One region of the uncultured Paenibacillus sp. genome, then DNA from elsewhere that is predicted to be linked to it. Evidence: riboswitches for the same ligand, from Rfam matches in the RefSeq annotation. Region 1 holds a riboswitch; each other region holds the start of a gene.

Region 1 (4,092 bases):
TGACGACTGCCGTCGGCAGCACGACGGCGGCCAGCGCCGCCGCCGCGCCCGCCCAGCCGGCGATTTTAAAACCGATGTATGCGGCAAGCTTCGTCGCGATCGGGCCCGGCAGCGCGTTGCCGAACGCCAGCGCCTTGCCGAATTCATCCGTGCCCATCCATCCGTACCGTTCCACCACCTGATTCTCGTAAAGCGGAATGATTGCGGGACCGCCGCCGTAACCGAGCATCGTGGCCGTCCCGAATGCGATAAACAGCTTCCATAGTAAAACCAGCATAACCGTACGCCGCCTTTCTTCCCGCTACCAGCCGATCGCGCAGCCGTCGCCGCGGGGATCCGCCGCCCCGCTTATCACACCGCGGTCGATCATAATGCCCTGCGCCTGCCCCATAATGCCGTCCCAGCCGCGGACCGCCTCCACGCGGTGTCCGTTCGCGCGGAGCTCCGACAGCACGCCGTCGCCGCATCTTTTTTCCACCTTCAGCGTGTCCCCGGAATCGCCCCACGTCCGGCCGTATACCCACCTTGGAAGCGCGATCGCCTCCTGGATCGACAGTCCGTAATCGAGGACGCCGGTCAGGACCGAAAGCGTCGTTTGCGGCTGGCCTTCGCCTCCCTGCGTGCCGAGAAGCAGGTACGGCTTGCCATCCCGCGTAACCATGCCGGGCATCAGCGTGTGAAAGCAGCGCTTGCGCGGCTCCAGCACGTTCGGCTGAAGCGGGTCCAGCGAGAAGAACGAGCCCCTGTTCTGCATCACGATTCCCGTTCCGCCCGGCATCCAGCCGGATCCGAAGTCGAAATACAGGCTTTGAATGAAGGAAACCGCGTTTCCCTCCTCGTCGACGGCGGCGGCGTACGCCGTATCCTGCCCCATCTCCTGCGACAGGTAAGGGGCCGCAGCCGGCGGAGCCTGTGCAATGTCGGCCCACAGCGAAGCGGCGTAAGATTTGGACAGCAGCTTGTGCAGCGGAATGTGCCGAAAAGCAGGGTCCGTCAGATACGCATCCCTGTCGCGGAACGACCGCTTCACCACCTCGGCCATCAGATGATAAAACCCGGCCGAGTTCCGGGGATACGCCGTAAGCTCGGTATTTTCCAGCATATTCAGCATCATTAGCAGCGAAAATCCCTGGGAATTGGGAGGCATCTGATGCACGTCCCAGCCTCTGTAGGAAGTGTTCAGGGGAACGACCCACTCGCCGGCATGCAAGCGGAAATCGTCCTCCGTCAGCAGCCCGCCTTCCGCGGCGATTCCCGCAGTTAACCGCTTCATCACCTCCCCTTCATAGAACGCTTCGCGCCCGCCCCGCTGCAGAGCCCGAAGAGTGGCGGCCAGTTCGGCCTGCTCCAGACGGTCGCCCTCCGTCAGCCATTGTCCTCCGGATTGATAGAGCCGTTTCAGCGGTTCGCTCGCTTCCAATAAACGTTTATCCTTGACGATCCATTCCGCCAGGTTGCGCGAAACGGGGAAACCGTCTTCCGCGTAGCGGGCCGCCGGCTCCAGCAGTTGCTCCCACGGAAGGCTGCCGTAGCGGGTCCAAACGCTCCACCAGGCATCGACCATACCCGGCACCGTAATCGCGCTGTCCGCGCCGCGAAACGGAATCACTTCTTTGCCCGCGTAACGTTCGCAAACCGCGTGGACGCCCGAGCGCCCGCTGCCGTTATAACCTTCCACTTTGCCGCTGCCGGCCTTGTAAACCATAAAAAAAGCGTCGCCGCCCAGACCGGTCATATGCGGATAGACGACCGCCAAAGCGGCGCTGACCGCGACGGAGGCGTCAAACGAGTTGCCCCCCTGCTGCATAATCCGGCTGCCGACCGCCGTGGCCAAATAATGAGGCGCCGTCACCATGGCGTGATGCACCTTCGGCATAATGTTCAGCATAACAGGCCTCCTTTGTCGTGCCCCCATTGTATGGCCGGCTCTCGGCGCCCCGCAACGCGTATCGGCCGGTTTTGTCACTTTCGCTGTCATCCGCAAACGATATTGGTCGCCATGCACGGGCGGCCGGAGTGGAAGCGGTGACATGACAGCCGACAAAAACCGCCGTTCGTTCGACATCGTTGGAAAAAGTTATAGCCCTTCGCCCGTTAATGTGGTAATATATAGGTAATTAGCGCTTTTATTCGACTAGTTCTTTCGATCTAGATCGTTTGCGCTACGTCTTTCCCTAGCAAAACGAAAGGGCAAACCTGTTGAAAGACAGGGACGCAAAGCCACAGGCCTACAGGACTATCCCAAGGCGGCTGGGTTTCCGAAATTGCGGACGCTGATGCGACGGTCGAAGACCGCTTCCGGAATTTCGGGGGCGGATTTCTTTTTAATCTACTCCAAATAGGGGGCACCGTATGAACGCGCAGTACATCAATCCGTTCCTCACCTCTTCGATTCATGTCATCGAGGCCATGATGCAGGTCAAGCCCTCGATCGGACAGCTCGTGCTCAAGACGCTGCAGGGCAGAAGCGATCTGCTGATGCTGAAGATCGGCATTGTCGGCGCATTCCAGGGCGAAGTCATTTTCTGCTTCCCGCAGGATGTCGCCTTGAAGATCGTTTCCTCCATGATGGGCGGTTACCCCGTTGCGGAATTGGACGATATGTGCCGCAGCGCGATCTCGGAGCTCGGCAACATGATCAGCGGCAACGCCAGCACGATGCTCTATAATGAAGGCATCGTCGTGGACATCACCCCGCCGAACATTATGAGCGACGATCATTGCTACGCGGAGTGCAAGGCGATTACGATTCCTCTTTCTTTGAACGATATCGGCGACTTTGATATTTTCATGATCGCTTGAACCGATTTACAAATAAACATACTCGGGTGAATGGTTTGACGAACGAATCGACGTCGATAATCGTAAGGGAGCTGTTGGCCCGCTCTCACAGCCGCGTGAAGGTTGTTCTCGAGCGGCGGTTTCCCGGCGGCAGATTGGTCGGAGGGAAATATCATATGAAGAACCATACGGTAACCTTGTATACGGAGTCCATCGCGGAGCAATGCCAGCAGCTGTTCGGCTCCCACGAATTTCTCGCAGCCTGCGTCGCGATTATTTTCGCGCATGAGCTCGGCCATGCCGAGGATACGGAATTGCAGGACCTTTCGGACCGAATGGATGTGTGCAGCGGACGAGAACGCAGCTTGATCGCGCTTCGCATCGAGGAGAATGCTTGGACTTACGCCGAGCGCCTACTTCCCGATATCGACCGGGAACGTTTCAGCCTGATCGTCGAGCGATCCCTCCACCCTTACCGCCTGAACGCTTCGTCTTCTGAAATCGCATCATGAATTTTTAAAAAAGGACGTTCGCCGGATGGGCGAACGTCCTTTTTAGCGGAAGTATATTTCGGCCTTTAGTCCAACACCGCGGTGATATGCTTGCGTGTCACCGACCAATGCGAAGTGTTCCATACCGGCTTGCCGTCCTTGAACAGGATGATTTGCGGTGACGCATGCGTCACGCCCAGATCCTCCGCAATCTGATTGGATACCGGACGGGCTTCGATGACCTTGACCAGATAATAATCGGCATCGGCGTTCGGCTTGCCGGCCAGGTAGCTGTCGTATTCCTCCAGCGCGCTTGCGCTCACCGGGCAACGCGTGCTGTGCTTCAGTATCAGCTGGCTGCGCTCCGTGGATTGGGCCTTGAGCTTCTCCCATTCCTCAAGCGTCGTAATTTCGGTCCATGTTTTCATTGAGCGTCTGCCTCCTTTTCGCCGGTGTGCGAATGGTTTCTTTGTTATTGTAGGCTTTTTTCGCCGCCGGTTCAAATCCGCGGCTCAATAATATGGCGAGATCATCAGATAGACGATAACGCCTGTGGAGCTGACGTACAGCCAGATCGGCATCGTCACTTTCGCGATTTTGCGGTGCTTGGCGATCCGGTTGCCCAATCCGTAAGTGAGCGAGATCAGTGCCAGCGGGACGTTCACGATCGCCAGCGTAATGTGGCTAAGGAGAATGATCAGGTAGACATTGCGCATGGCCTCGCTGCCGCCGTACATCGTCGGCTCGGTCAGGAATTGATAGATCACATAAGTAATGAGAAAAAGGAACGTCGACCCGAACGCGGCCCAAATGAACGTTC
Region 2 (4,092 bases), on a different contig from region 1:
TGCAGCATCGTTTCCAGAACCATTTTGCTCGCGGTCGACTCGGACATTTCCGCCATGTAGAAGCGGTACATGTTTTTGCCCTTCTCTTTGGCGGCGTACATGGCCTGGTCGGCGCGCTTGATCAGCTCCTGGTGATCCTCGCCGTCGACAGGATACATGCTGATGCCGATGCTCGGCGTAATGAACACTTCATGGCCGTCCAGATCGAACGGCAGACTGAAGGCGTCCAGCATTTTTTGCGCGGTCAGGGCCGTCTGCTCCCGGTTCGTTCGCGGCAGTACAGCCGTGAATTCATCGCCGCCCATGCGGGAGAGAATGTCGTTCGCCTCGATGCAGCCTTGCAGCCGAACGGCCGCCTGCTGCAGCAGCGAATCGCCCTGCCCGTGTCCCAGCGAGTCGTTCACGACTTTAAACCGGTCCAGATCGATAAAAAGGACGGCCGCCTGCCGCTCCTGCCGGCCCGACCGTTCCAGGACGAGGTTCAACTCCCGATTGAACAATACTCTGTTGGGCAAGCCGGTCAAGCTGTCGTAATAGGCAAGGTGCCTGATCTCGCCGAACATCGTTTTGAGCTTTTCGGACATGTTCTTGAAGTTGGCGGTCAGGACGGCGATTTCGTGCAAAAAGCTTTCGGGCCAATCAAAGGGCTTGTTTTCCGATATTTTGGCCGGCAAATCCGTCGTCGCATTCGCCAGACGGGAAATCGGCCGTATGATCAGCCGGCTGAGAAGGATAGCCGCGGCGGTCGCCACCAGTCCGAACAGCAGCAGAACGGACAGTATTTTAATATAGGAGCCGTACAAGGCGTCCCGGTAGGGCGCCGCATGGGATTCGACCACGATCGTCCAATCCCGCTCCCCGGCGCCCGTTAAGCCGATGAGCTTGACGTAAGACGACTTTTCCCAGCGCGTCATCGGGTTTTGCTCATCTACCGGGAACCAACGGTACAGACCGTTCTTCAGGGCAACCGGATCCCCTCCTTGCTTCCAATCGTAGATCCGCATGGCGTCGAAGCCGCGCCGCGTGCTTGCGATGACCTTCCGGTTGCGGTCGACGATCGTAATGTCCATGCGGCGGTTATCGGTGAATTTCTCGATTCTGTCTTTGATGTAGCCGAGATTCAACGCCCCGGACGCGATGCCTTGGAACCGGCCGCCCTTGACGATCGGAGCCGCAATGTTCACGATCGGTTCGGAAACGCCGACCCTGCCGACGAAAACATCCGATATGACGGGCCGCAGGCCCGCTTGCGCCCGCTGAAAGTAAGGGCGGTCGGCGAAATTCAAACCCAGATTGGACCGGCCTTCCGCGTTCTTGAACGGGTAAAAAGCAACGGTCGTTCCCGCGGCGTCGGCGATATAAATGCTGCGAAAATCCGGAAAAATCTGCCCCGGATTGGCGGTAAGCTTTTGCAGCGCGTCCCGGTCGTTCGGATTCTCCTCGGAAGCCAATACGGACAATTGCTCGATAGCCGCCAGGTGAGCCGTTCGCCAACCGTCGATCTCATTGCGGATGATTTCGGATTGGCGTTCGATCGCGGCCTGGATTTCCCGATCGGTTTTATAATATTCCTGCCATCCGATCATGACGGTCACGACCAGCAGCGGGAAAATGATCAGCCCGGTGAAGATGAGAAACAGAATATCGTAGAAATGGCGGGTCGGTTTTTTGGCGTTCGCCGCCGGCCGCGCAGAAGCCGGCAAAAAGGTATACAGCAGGGTGGCCGCCCACGCATTGAAAATGCCGTTCACCGCGTCCTTCAGGATGACCGTGAGCGTAGCCGTCGTGTTCATATGCAGCGCGAGACGGTAGCCCAGCCAGATCAAAGGCGCGCCGACAAGGAGCCAATACAGCGCCGCCAGAATAATGCTGTCGCCGATCCTGCGCCGGTAAAAAGCACCGATGAATACCGTCTCCAGAACAAGGGCCGCCATGCCGTACGGATGATTCCACAAAAAGACCGTAACGCCGCCGGCCAGGATGGAGGCCGTTACCCCCCATTTCAATCCGTGCCATCTTAAAATCAACAATACGAAGATGCTGCCGAATATGAGATCCACGCCGAAAAACAGCGACACGTTCAGCGCATTGCCGATACCCGCCAGCGCAAGCAGCAGCAGCAAGCGCGAAACGGAGGCGACCGATGCCGCTTTGGTTTGGTTGAACATTACGATCCCGCCTATGTATAAATGATTAGGCACATAAAAAAAACACAACCCGAAAGGTAGTGTTTGTTCAAGTGCAGCCCAGCCGTCATCGCCGAATCGGCGGAAGACCTGTGGTTTTGCGTCCCCGCCTTTCGGACGAGTTTGCCGTAGGTATTCAGTTACATACAATCATAACGGAATATGTCGTAATTTGTCAAAAACTTTTTTTTGGTTGGGACGGCAGCGCCTAACGGACGGTCAGGGCGGACGGCGGACGGCGCTTTCTTTTTTTTCGGGCGAAACTGTGTTAATCTCAATTATTGTACTGATCTTATATGGGATCATTCATTTTGACGGGAGGAGAGAACGGAATGTTCCGAAAAAGACAATCGTTTTCGGTATTAACATGTCTGCTGATCTCTGGCCTGCTCGCAACGGCTTGCGGCAACGCGGATAAGCGGGAATCGGGTACGGCGAACAATCAGGCAGGGAATGCGGCGCAGGGGCAGGAGGAAATCCTGATCGGCGTCATTCCCGCGCAGGGCGGCAATGAGATGAAGCCCGGCGCGGACAAGCTGGCGGACGTATTGGCGGCGAAGCTCGGCAGGAAGGTAACGGCCGAGGTGTATCCGGACTACAACGGCGTCGTGGAAGCGATGGGCGCCGGCAAGGTGCAAATGGCCTATCTCGGACCGCTGACGTATGTGGAGGCGCATGAGCGGTACGGCGTCAACGCGATCGTCACGCAGCTTATCGAAGGGAAGCCGTTCTACTATTCCTATCTGATCGCTCCGTCGGATTCCCCATACGCCTCGCTCGAGGATGTCGTGGCGAATGCGGGCGACGTCCGGTTCGCCTTTGGGGACATCAACTCGACGTCCGGCAGCCTGATCCCGGGCATCGCGCTCAAGAAAGCGGGCGTGTTCAAGTCCCAGCAGGAGCATCAGTTTGCAAGCGTAACGTATACGGGCGACCATACGGCTACCGCGCTTGCGATCCAGAACAGGCAGCAGGATGTGGGAGCGATCGACAGCGCCTATTACAATAATCTGGTGAAGCAGGGCAAGGTGGACGGCAAGAAGATCAAGAAGATCTGGCAATCGGAGGAGCTGTTCCAATATCCGTGGGCTGTCGTGAACACCTTCTCCGATGAAGATATCGCAAGCATACGGGAAGCGATGAAGGGCATCGACGATCCCGACATTCTCGGCGCGTTCGGCGGCGCCAGCGGGTTTGCGGAAGCGAGCGACGAGGATTACGCGGCCATTCGGCAGGCGGCGATCGAGGACGGGCGTTTGAAGCCCAAGCCGTAACCTGTGATGAAAAGAGTTTTTGCCGCCGCGGCGGTGGTTGTCCTGCTTTGGTGGTCGGGATCGGGCGTGGGCGTGACGGTCTCGGCTTTTCGCGATCTGGGCAACACGTTCCGCTTTATCGCCGGCAACTGGTTTCCGGCCGATGCGGCCGACTGGCGGATCGCGGTCAAAGCGATGCTGGACACGCTGGAAATTGCCGTATTCAGCACGCTCGCCGCATTATTGCTCGCCGTTCCGGGAAGCTTGTTCGCCGCCCGGAATTGGGCGCCGGCGCGCTGGATGTACGACGCCACCCGCGGCTTGTTCAATGTTGCGCGCTCGATACCCGAGCTTGTGCTGGCGCTTGTTTTCATACCGACCCTCGGCCTCGGTCCGATGCCCGCGGTGATGGCGTTGATCATTCACAACGTCGGCGTGTTCGGCAAGCTGCTGTCCGAGACGATCGAGGCGACCGACGAAGGGCCGCAGGATGCGGTCAAGGCGGTCGGAGGGACGAGGCTGCACGTCGCGCTGTACGGCATCTTTCCCCAGATGGCGCCGCTCGTGCTGTCCCACTATTTTTACCGGCTTGAGGTGGCGATCCGGACGAGCCTGATTCTCGGCATCGTCGGGGCGGGCGGCATCGGCCAAAT
Region 3 (4,092 bases), on a different contig from region 1:
AACGCTTATTTATTTGACCGAAATCATTCAAATCGATAAATAGCAGGTGGAAAGGCTGCCGGTTTTTCAGAAACTCCTCCCCTGCATACTGGATATAAGGCGCGCGGTATAAACCCGTCAACGGATCCATAAATTCGGACACTTTCATCTTAATCGCTTCCCGTGTCGCCAAACCGACCATCTTGTCTTCTTCCATGATCAAAATTCGCTCGATTTCATGCCGATCCATGATATTCAACGCATCCCATATGAATCGATCGGGTGAAGTGCAAATGGGGTTCGGCGTCATGGCATCCGCCACAATGCGGTTGGGATGGGAAGAACGGACATCGCGGGACGTGATAATGCCCATGACCGTTCCATGGTCCACGACGATTAACGAACCGACTTTCCATTCGTTCATCCGTTCCGCTGCGTAGGAAACGCTTTTGTCCGACGAAACCGTATAAACGGAAGATGCCATGATCTCGGACACTTTCATCCCAATTCCACCTCCCGTTGTACGGAAACCGCGATTTTCAGTTCGGAACGCAGTACCATGGTGTCGTGGATCAAACGCTCCGCCTCCTCCATGACAATGTTCATAAGAAGTCGTTGATCCAGCATCTGCAGAAGTGAATTTCGTATGAGAACAGCTTCTATTCTTGGATGATCCATCCGGATCAGGGTGAATTGCTCCGGGGAGAGTGCCTCCGCCATCCGCTTTACGGCTTCCGGACCGATCGGCGCCTTTTTCCCGATAATTAACAGGTCCTGCATAGGCGGTACTTCAAATTCGGAGATTTTGAGCGAAAGCGTTGCTTTTCGTGAATACACGTTTTGATCACCCATCTTACCTCATTCCTCCAGGTTTCATTATGGTTACTTGTGCTCCTCCAGCCGGTCGGGTTTCCCCAAAAAATAGCCCTGCCCGATCGTTACGCCCAATAACGAGGCATGAGCGAGATCCTCTTCTCGTTCGATTCCTTCTAAAATGAGGCTGGAATCATCCCGGCAGTAATCGACGAACAGCCGGATCACCTTTTGCTTTTTCTTGCAAATGGACAGCCCAGTGGAAAAAAATCGGTCTATCTTTATGAAATCCGGCGATATTTCGACGATTTTCCGAAACGTGGTCGTCCCGTCGCCCACGTCATCCAGGGCAATCAAAAAACCTGCATCCCGGAGTTCCCCGATTCTTTGAATGAACAAGGGGTCATTCCAAATTTGTCCTTCTATGATGGATTCGTTAATTTCAAGCACAATGCGATGACGAAAAAGAAGAAACCGTCGCTCTAAGTTGTCCACAAACGAAGGAAAAGTGTCGGCAACGATGGTGGAGGGAAAAAGATTGACGAACAATAATTCGTCCCCCTCCTGTATGACCGGCGAAGAAAAGAAACTGGAAACCGCACAGTCAATGGACCACATATCCAATTGCAGCAACCGATTCTGGCTAAGAGCTCCTTGAAATAAGGCATCCGGGCTTATGCCCGTTTTACTGCGAATTAATGCTTCGTATCCGAACTTGTTTTGTTCGGGAAGTCGACAAAGTGGCTGAAATACATGGTAAAAGTGATTGTGTTCAATGAGATCCGCAATGTTTTCCATCGACTAATCCTTCCTTTTATAGGTTTATCAAATGAAAGAGCTACCCCGAAACAAAGGAGTAGCTCCTAAGCAACAATTTCGGTGACCCAGCTGCCGTAGATGGAATCCTTAGGCCTGAAGTTTTGCGCCCCAGCCTTTCGGCAGGTTTGCCTTTTTCGCATCGTTGTCCGTCCGAAGACCTATGAATAAAAAGATTAGGGAACCGTTTCATTTCGACGTTATGCGTCTATATTCCTATTTATTCGACAAATTTCACCTAATCCCTCCCAAGAAGATTTTTTTTATTGGGCAAAGTTATGAAACCATTCTATTGCGTCCCGACCATTCAATCGATGGAATGAATTCCGGCACCCTCCGAGACTCACAAGAATAAAAGCAAATCCGACAGCGAATAACTAATACATGGTAAGGAGGGAAAAACATGTCCTTTTGGAACCGACTGCGCAGATTAAGGCGAAGAAAAAAAGAACAAACGATATCGGATACAAGCACGTTCCCCCTTCATCGGGAGTTAAAAGACAACCTTCATCAAATCAGGCAGGAGGTTGGAAACAGCCCTGATGTCATTATCCGTGAATTCAAGCTCGGAAGCTCGCAGGTGCAGGTTGCCGCCGTTTATACCGACGGGTTGGCCGACAAGAAGATGGTCGGTGATTTTGTCATGCGTTCCTTGATGATCGATACCGCCGAGGAGACATTCAAAAGTATGGTATCGGATCAGAATGTATTTGATTTGATTAAAGACAATGCTTTGTCCATCGGAGAAGTGAAGGTAGTCAAGGATTGGAACGGTCTCCTTTCAAACATTTTGTCCGGAGATACGGTCATCCTGATGGACGGTTGGGCGGAAGCGATCAGCGGCGGCACCAAAGGGGGAGAAACCAGGGGTGTTGAGGAACCGTCATCCCAAGTGGTCATTCGCGGACCCAAGGACGGTTTCACGGAGTCCATCGGGACAAATATTTCCCTTATCCGCCGCCGAATTAAAAGTTCTAATCTATGGTTGGAGACCATGAAAATCGGCAATGTGACACAGACGGACGTTGCTGTCATGTATGTCAAAGGGATCGCCAACGATAAACTGGTTCAAGAGGTAAAGAAACGGCTGAACGACATTAAAATTGACGGCATCCTGGAATCCGGTTATATCGAAGAGTTGATTCAAGATGAAACATTCACCCTGTTTCCCACCGTTTACAATACCGAGCGGCCGGATACGGTCGCCGCAAATTTGCTGGAAGGCCGAATCGCCATTTTGGTGGACGGAACACCGTTTGCCCTCCTCGCGCCCACCACATTTTTTATGTATTTTCAATCCGCCGAAGATTACTATCAACGTTACGATATCGGAACGGCCATTCGATTGTTAAGGTATGTCACTTTTTTTATTTCTTTATTGGGACCTTCCGTCTATGTCGCCGCCATTACGTTCCATCAGGAAATGATACCGACTCCTCTTTTGATCAGTCTGGCGGCGCAGCGGGATGCCGTTCCTTTCCCCGCAATAGTAGAAGCCATGATGATGGAGGTCAGTTTTGAGATTTTGCGCGAGGCCGGCGTTCGCATGCCGCGGGCGATCGGCCAAGCGGTATCGATCGTAGGCGCGCTGGTTTTGGGGCAGGCGGCGGTACAAGCCGGGATCGTATCTCCGGCGATGGTGATCGTAGTCGCGATTACGGGGATTGCCAGCTTTGCCACCCCGGCCTTCAACATGGCGATTACGATCCGTTTGCTCCGGTTTGTGATCATGATTTTTGCCGCCACTTTCGGTTTTTACGGGATTGCGATCATCAACATTATAATAATAGCCCATTTATGCGGCTTGCGTTCTTTCGGAATGCCTTATATGGCTCCTCTTGCCCCGTTTATTCCTGCCGATCTGAAGGATACCGTGCTGCGTCTGCCATTATCGTCACTCCTTACCCGCCCGCGTCTGATCAACCAAAATAAAATGTCTCGGATGGAGCGAAATCAACAGCCTTCTCCTCCCATGGAAAAGGGAAGCAAGAACAAGGGGGATGCGAATTGAAAGCGAAATGGATGATCGGAATCGGTTTGCTTTCTGTGGCGTGCTTGCTGTTGACAGGATGCTGGGACAGCAGGGAGCTGAGAACGATGTCGATTGTCACGGCAATGGGGGTAGATAAAGCGCCGAACAAAAATGAATATCGCATATCTTTGCAAATTGTGAATCCAGGTACGGTGGCGACCGGATTAGCAGGAGGAGGAGGAGGGGGAGCAAATGTCACACCGGTTACGATCTATACGAACACGGGAAGCACCGTGATGGAAGCCATCCGCAACTTATCGCAGAAAGCACCGCGGGAGCTTTTCTTTTCGCATACACAGCTGCTCATAATTGGAGAACCGTTAGCTAGGCAAGGAATCAACGAATTGTTTGAAATGTTTGACAGGTCGCATGAAGCCCGTCTCTCGACCAGAGTTCTTGTAACAAGAGGCGTCACAGCCGAAACCGTCGTGCAAACACTTGCTCCGTTGGAG
Region 4 (4,092 bases), on a different contig from region 1:
GCCGCTGCGGTGCGCCCGCTGACGTACGCTGCACGCGCCTTCAACGTTATCCTGACAGGGGATGCCGGCGTGAGGAGCGGTTCGTTGCAGCTCCGTTCGATTCGGCTGCCGGTGCTCGCGGCTCAAGTGTCTGGGGATGCGCATGCGCTCGACCGGACCAGGCCCGCGGGAAGGCTGTTCTTTCAAGCGCTGAAGGAAAGCGTGCACGGGAACGAGGTTGGAGACTCGCCGGTGGAAGGTTCATTCTATAACGCGGTATCCGATGCGACGGCAGGATTGGACAGTCTGCTCGTAAGGGATATTTATCGTACGGCGGGGATCGCGGATGACGACATCTCCTCGATCGTTCACTTTTATGATCCGAACGGGGAGCGCCCGGTCCTGCCGGGAGTTCTAACGCTTAGACAAGTAGAGGCAGCCGAGCGGTTTGAACCGTTTACCGATGTGTATGTGGTTGAGAATCCGCCTGTCTTCTCCACGTTGGTGGATTTGGCGGAGGCGGGTATGCGTGCGGGAACGGAGCTTTCCTCCGGCGCGCATCGCCCGCTCCTCCTCTGTACAAGCGGGCCGGCGAGCGCCGCCGCCTTGCGGTTGATCGACCGGTTCATCGAGCAGGGCCGGTGGTCGGGGCGGCTCTTTTACTCCGGTGATTTTGACATTAAAGGCCTGGAAATAGGCAATGTGCTGGCAGCCCGTTACCGCGAACGATTTACGGAGTGGCGTTTCGGCGCGGGAACGTATGCGCATGGGGTTGAGGGAAACGGGCGCAGGCTTTCTTTTACCGGGGAGGAACGGGTGCGTTTAGGTAAATTCAAGGCATTATGGGACGCCCGGCTGGCAGACGACATGGTTAAGAGCGGGTATAAATTGTTTCAGGAACAAATCGTTTCTATGCTGGGAGCGGACTGGCTGAACGCGTTGGAAGGGCGGCACCCGTCCTTTTAAGGTCGTTAGGCACCTGCGTTCCCGGCAAGCGAAAAAACGATGGTGCGAGGCGAAATGATCGACACAAAAAATGAAGGAGGGGTGCGCCTTGGAACCGACAGCGCAGCAGGTTGCGGAGTGGATGGTGGAGGAAATCAGATTCAGAGGCATCCTCCGTCAAAGCGATGCGATCGAATATGTGCGGTCGCATTTCGGTGAAGCTTTTGTGTTCGTGAATGAGAGAGGCAACCAGTCGCTGTCGAAGGACGTGATAAAGGCGTTCCGAAAGCTGCATGGCGGGAAAATCGCGTGGGATCGCGACGGCTTCTTCTGGGGCTGGACCTGAGTTTGATTTTAACGGCGATCGTGTCGATGCTTGTCAAATGAGCGTATATTGCTATAATGAAGGGAGTATGTGATCGTTCGCTCAACTTCATATCAGGGCAAAATCATTGAAAAATGATGGCGCAAAGCTAGAGGGGCTAAGGGTTTCAACTATGCCAGCCAGTTGCAAATAGAGGCGAAGCTTATCTATGCGCAACATGGATAAGCTTCTTGCTTGTTTGGAAGTGAGATCCCGTACAGGGAGAGGTGAGAGGATGGCGCTTTCCAATTGCACGAGCTGCGGTCAGGTCATGCTGAACAGCAGGTCGATGTTCTGTGGCGATTGTTTGGAAAAGTACAGCTTGGATATTGAGAAAGTCAAAGATTATATCAAGACGCATCCCAGACCCAGCTTGATGGAAGCCTATCAGAAGACCGACATCCCGATCAAGACGATTCAGCAATTTATCAAAGACGGCATTATATCGAGATTGAATTAAGGATAATCCCGACAGGGAAGCCGGCCGGTTAAGGCCGGCTTTTGTGCGAAAGCTTCGATTATGCCGCCTGCTGGATAGAGAGTAGGGACTTGCATGAGAAACAAAGCGCTGATTCCGGTTAACGCTGCTCGACGATCGCTACCGTACAGCGGGACACGCAGACCAGCTTCCCGTCTTCGCCGGAAATTTTTACATCCCACACCATCGTCGTTCTTCCCTTGTGCAGCGGGGTTGCGACAGCGGTAACGAGGCCGTCCCGCTTGCTGCGCAAGTGGTTCGCGTTAATTTCGAGTCCGACGGCCGCATATTGCCGCAAGTCGATGTTCAACGCAGCCGCGATGGAGGCTGCCGTTTCAGCCAATAAGACGGATGCGCCGCCATGCAGCAATCCCGCCGGCTGCCGGGTTTTCGGTCCGACCGGCATCGTCATGACGACGCGGTCCGGATCGAGCTCCACATATTCGATGTCCAGTGCTTCCATGGCGGTGCCTTGCCTGCGCTCCGTCATTTGCCTGATAAAGGCGTCCCGGTCCAATCCGGATAACGCCAACAGCTTTTCCGAGACGATCACTTCCGCCAATGCGATAACCCCCTGAGAGATGTTTGCTTCGATTATATCAAGGATGATGGGAAAAAATACACCTTATGGCAAAGAGCAAACGGCATGCATCGGCAAGGGGGGGCGGGCGGGAAGCCCGACATGCCCGGCCCCCGGTATCCCTTACAGGGATTCGTGGGTTATACAAGCTCAATCGGCACGTTCTCGAGTTTCAATTGTAGGTCATCCCTTGATTCAGGGCTGCCGGGGGATGAAGCGCTCCCCCAAATAAGCTTCGAGCCGTCTTAACAACCGGGTGCGGCGCGATCGTCCGGATCGTTCGGCGGCGGCGATGAATTCCTGTATGTCGCCGATGATGGCCAGCTCTTTTTTGGCGCGGGTCACGGCCGTATACAACGAATTCCGGTACCACATCGAATGGCGGTGGGAAAGCTCGTGCCGGATATCCAGAATAGGAATAACGACGCCTTCGTATTGGCTGCCTTGGGTTTTGGCGGTTGTAATCGCGTACGCCAGCTCGATGAAATCACTCAATTCGTCCGGGGAATAAAACGCCTCGAGTCCGCTCTCGAACGCGATTTGCACACCCTTCTGCCGATGCACCGCCTCGATCCGCCCCATGTCCCCGTTATCCGCAATGCCGGTGTTGACGATTTGCATGACAGGGTCTCCGATATCGAACGTCGCGGTACCGCACGATCCGCGGGAAGGATTGACCTGCCGCTTCATCCACGCATTCAGCTTCTCCACGCCGACTGCGGATTCCTCCCTATACATCGTAACGATCGGACAGTCGCCGTCGCGGTCCGCATAGGCTTTTCGCAGCAGCGGCAAGGCCTGTTCGGCACTTGTGCAAGGAATGAACGCGATGCCTTTGCCCTGCAGCAGCGATTCGTCCGCTTCTCCCGACAAGACGGCGTCCGCCAGCGCCAGGATGGCGGAGTCGTTGCGGTAATTGCGGCTCAGCCGGACGGCGGGAAAGCCGAAACGGAGCATATCCGCGAACGGGTTGCCGGGCCCGATCGGTTCCAACTGATTCGGATCGCCCACAAAGATCAGTCTTGTTCCGTCGCGCACCGCCCAAAGCAAATCGCGCCATAAATATTCGTTCACCATGCTTGCCTCGTCCACGATAAGCACATCGGTCTGCAGCGGCTTGCGCTTGTAGTGATAGAGGATCCGGCTGTTTTTGCCGATGCCCCTGCCGAGCAGGGCATGGATGGTTTGAGCCGGAAAACCCGTCACCTGGCTGATTCTGCGTGCCGCTTTGCCGGTCGGGGCGGCGAGTTTGAAGCGGATATCCGGCCGTACGGCTTGCAGCATGGCGATCAGAAAGGAAATCCAGGCCGTTTTGCCCGTGCCCGCTTTCCCGGCCACAAGCAGCACCGGATGCCGCCAGAAGGCGATCAGGCCGCTGCGCTGCTCCTCGTTCAGCTCCGGCAGTACGCCTTGCTTCGTCAGTCGTTCCAGAATGGCAGCCGTGGCCTCCGCCGTGAGGCCGGCAGGATCTCGTTCCTCGGTCAGGTCAACCAGACGCCGGGCGATCTGAATTTCCGAAAAAAACAGGTTTCGGTCAAACACCAATCCATCGTGCGTGCGTACGATCCGGTCGGATTCCGACGCCATAAAGCGTTCGATTTGCCGCCGGATGGCGGGCAACGGAATTTGCCCCCCCAATAACCGGTAGGCGCGGTTTTCCAGCTCGCCTATTCGTAAATAACTATCCCCGCCATTCAAATATTGAGTGTATACATATTGAACGGCGCCCTCGATCCGTTCCGCCGA

What was found. Region 1 has a riboswitch for cyclic di-GMP ahead of RWM61_RS02905 (chemotaxis protein CheX). Riboswitches for the same ligand answer to the same signal wherever they lie in the genome.
Region 2: another riboswitch for cyclic di-GMP. It lies ahead of RWM61_RS05695 (EAL domain-containing protein); the one in region 1 lies ahead of RWM61_RS02905 (chemotaxis protein CheX).
Region 3: another riboswitch for cyclic di-GMP. It lies ahead of RWM61_RS17780 (EAL domain-containing protein); the one in region 1 lies ahead of RWM61_RS02905 (chemotaxis protein CheX).
Region 4: another riboswitch for cyclic di-GMP. It lies ahead of RWM61_RS02005 (hypothetical protein); the one in region 1 lies ahead of RWM61_RS02905 (chemotaxis protein CheX).

What each region holds. Positions count from the first base shown of each region.
Region 1 covers NZ_CAUPYC010000005.1:16,288-20,379, reverse strand. Annotated here, with positions in the region: gene RWM61_RS02915 (chromate transporter) at 1-277, opposite strand, end outside; gene ggt (gamma-glutamyltransferase) at 302-1,888, opposite strand; cyclic di-GMP riboswitch class I at 2,180-2,263, shown strand; gene RWM61_RS02905 (chemotaxis protein CheX) at 2,353-2,802, shown strand; gene RWM61_RS02900 (hypothetical protein) at 2,838-3,293, shown strand; gene ytxJ (bacillithiol system redox-active protein YtxJ) at 3,359-3,700, opposite strand; gene RWM61_RS02890 (DUF420 domain-containing protein) at 3,785-4,092, opposite strand, start outside.
Region 2 covers NZ_CAUPYC010000010.1:32,244-36,335, forward strand. Annotated here, with positions in the region: gene RWM61_RS05695 (EAL domain-containing protein) at 1-2,168, opposite strand, end outside; cyclic di-GMP riboswitch class I at 2,238-2,324, opposite strand; gene phnD (phosphate/phosphite/phosphonate ABC transporter substrate-binding protein) at 2,519-3,460, shown strand; gene phnE (phosphonate ABC transporter, permease protein PhnE) at 3,467-4,092, shown strand, end outside.
Region 3 covers NZ_CAUPYC010000077.1:3,844-7,935, forward strand. Annotated here, with positions in the region: gene RWM61_RS17770 (GGDEF domain-containing protein) at 1-481, opposite strand, end outside; gene RWM61_RS17775 (hypothetical protein) at 478-831, opposite strand; gene RWM61_RS17780 (EAL domain-containing protein) at 862-1,590, opposite strand; cyclic di-GMP riboswitch class I at 1,668-1,751, opposite strand; gene RWM61_RS17785 (spore germination protein) at 2,012-3,619, shown strand; gene RWM61_RS17790 (Ger(x)C family spore germination protein) at 3,616-4,092, shown strand, end outside.
Region 4 covers NZ_CAUPYC010000003.1:101,095-105,186, reverse strand. Annotated here, with positions in the region: gene RWM61_RS02015 (TIGR02679 domain-containing protein) at 1-945, shown strand, start outside; gene RWM61_RS02010 (DUF6953 family protein) at 1,034-1,270, shown strand; cyclic di-GMP riboswitch class I at 1,357-1,440, shown strand; gene RWM61_RS02005 (hypothetical protein) at 1,524-1,748, shown strand; gene RWM61_RS02000 (hotdog fold thioesterase) at 1,867-2,256, opposite strand; gene RWM61_RS01995 (AAA family ATPase) at 2,542-4,092, opposite strand, start outside.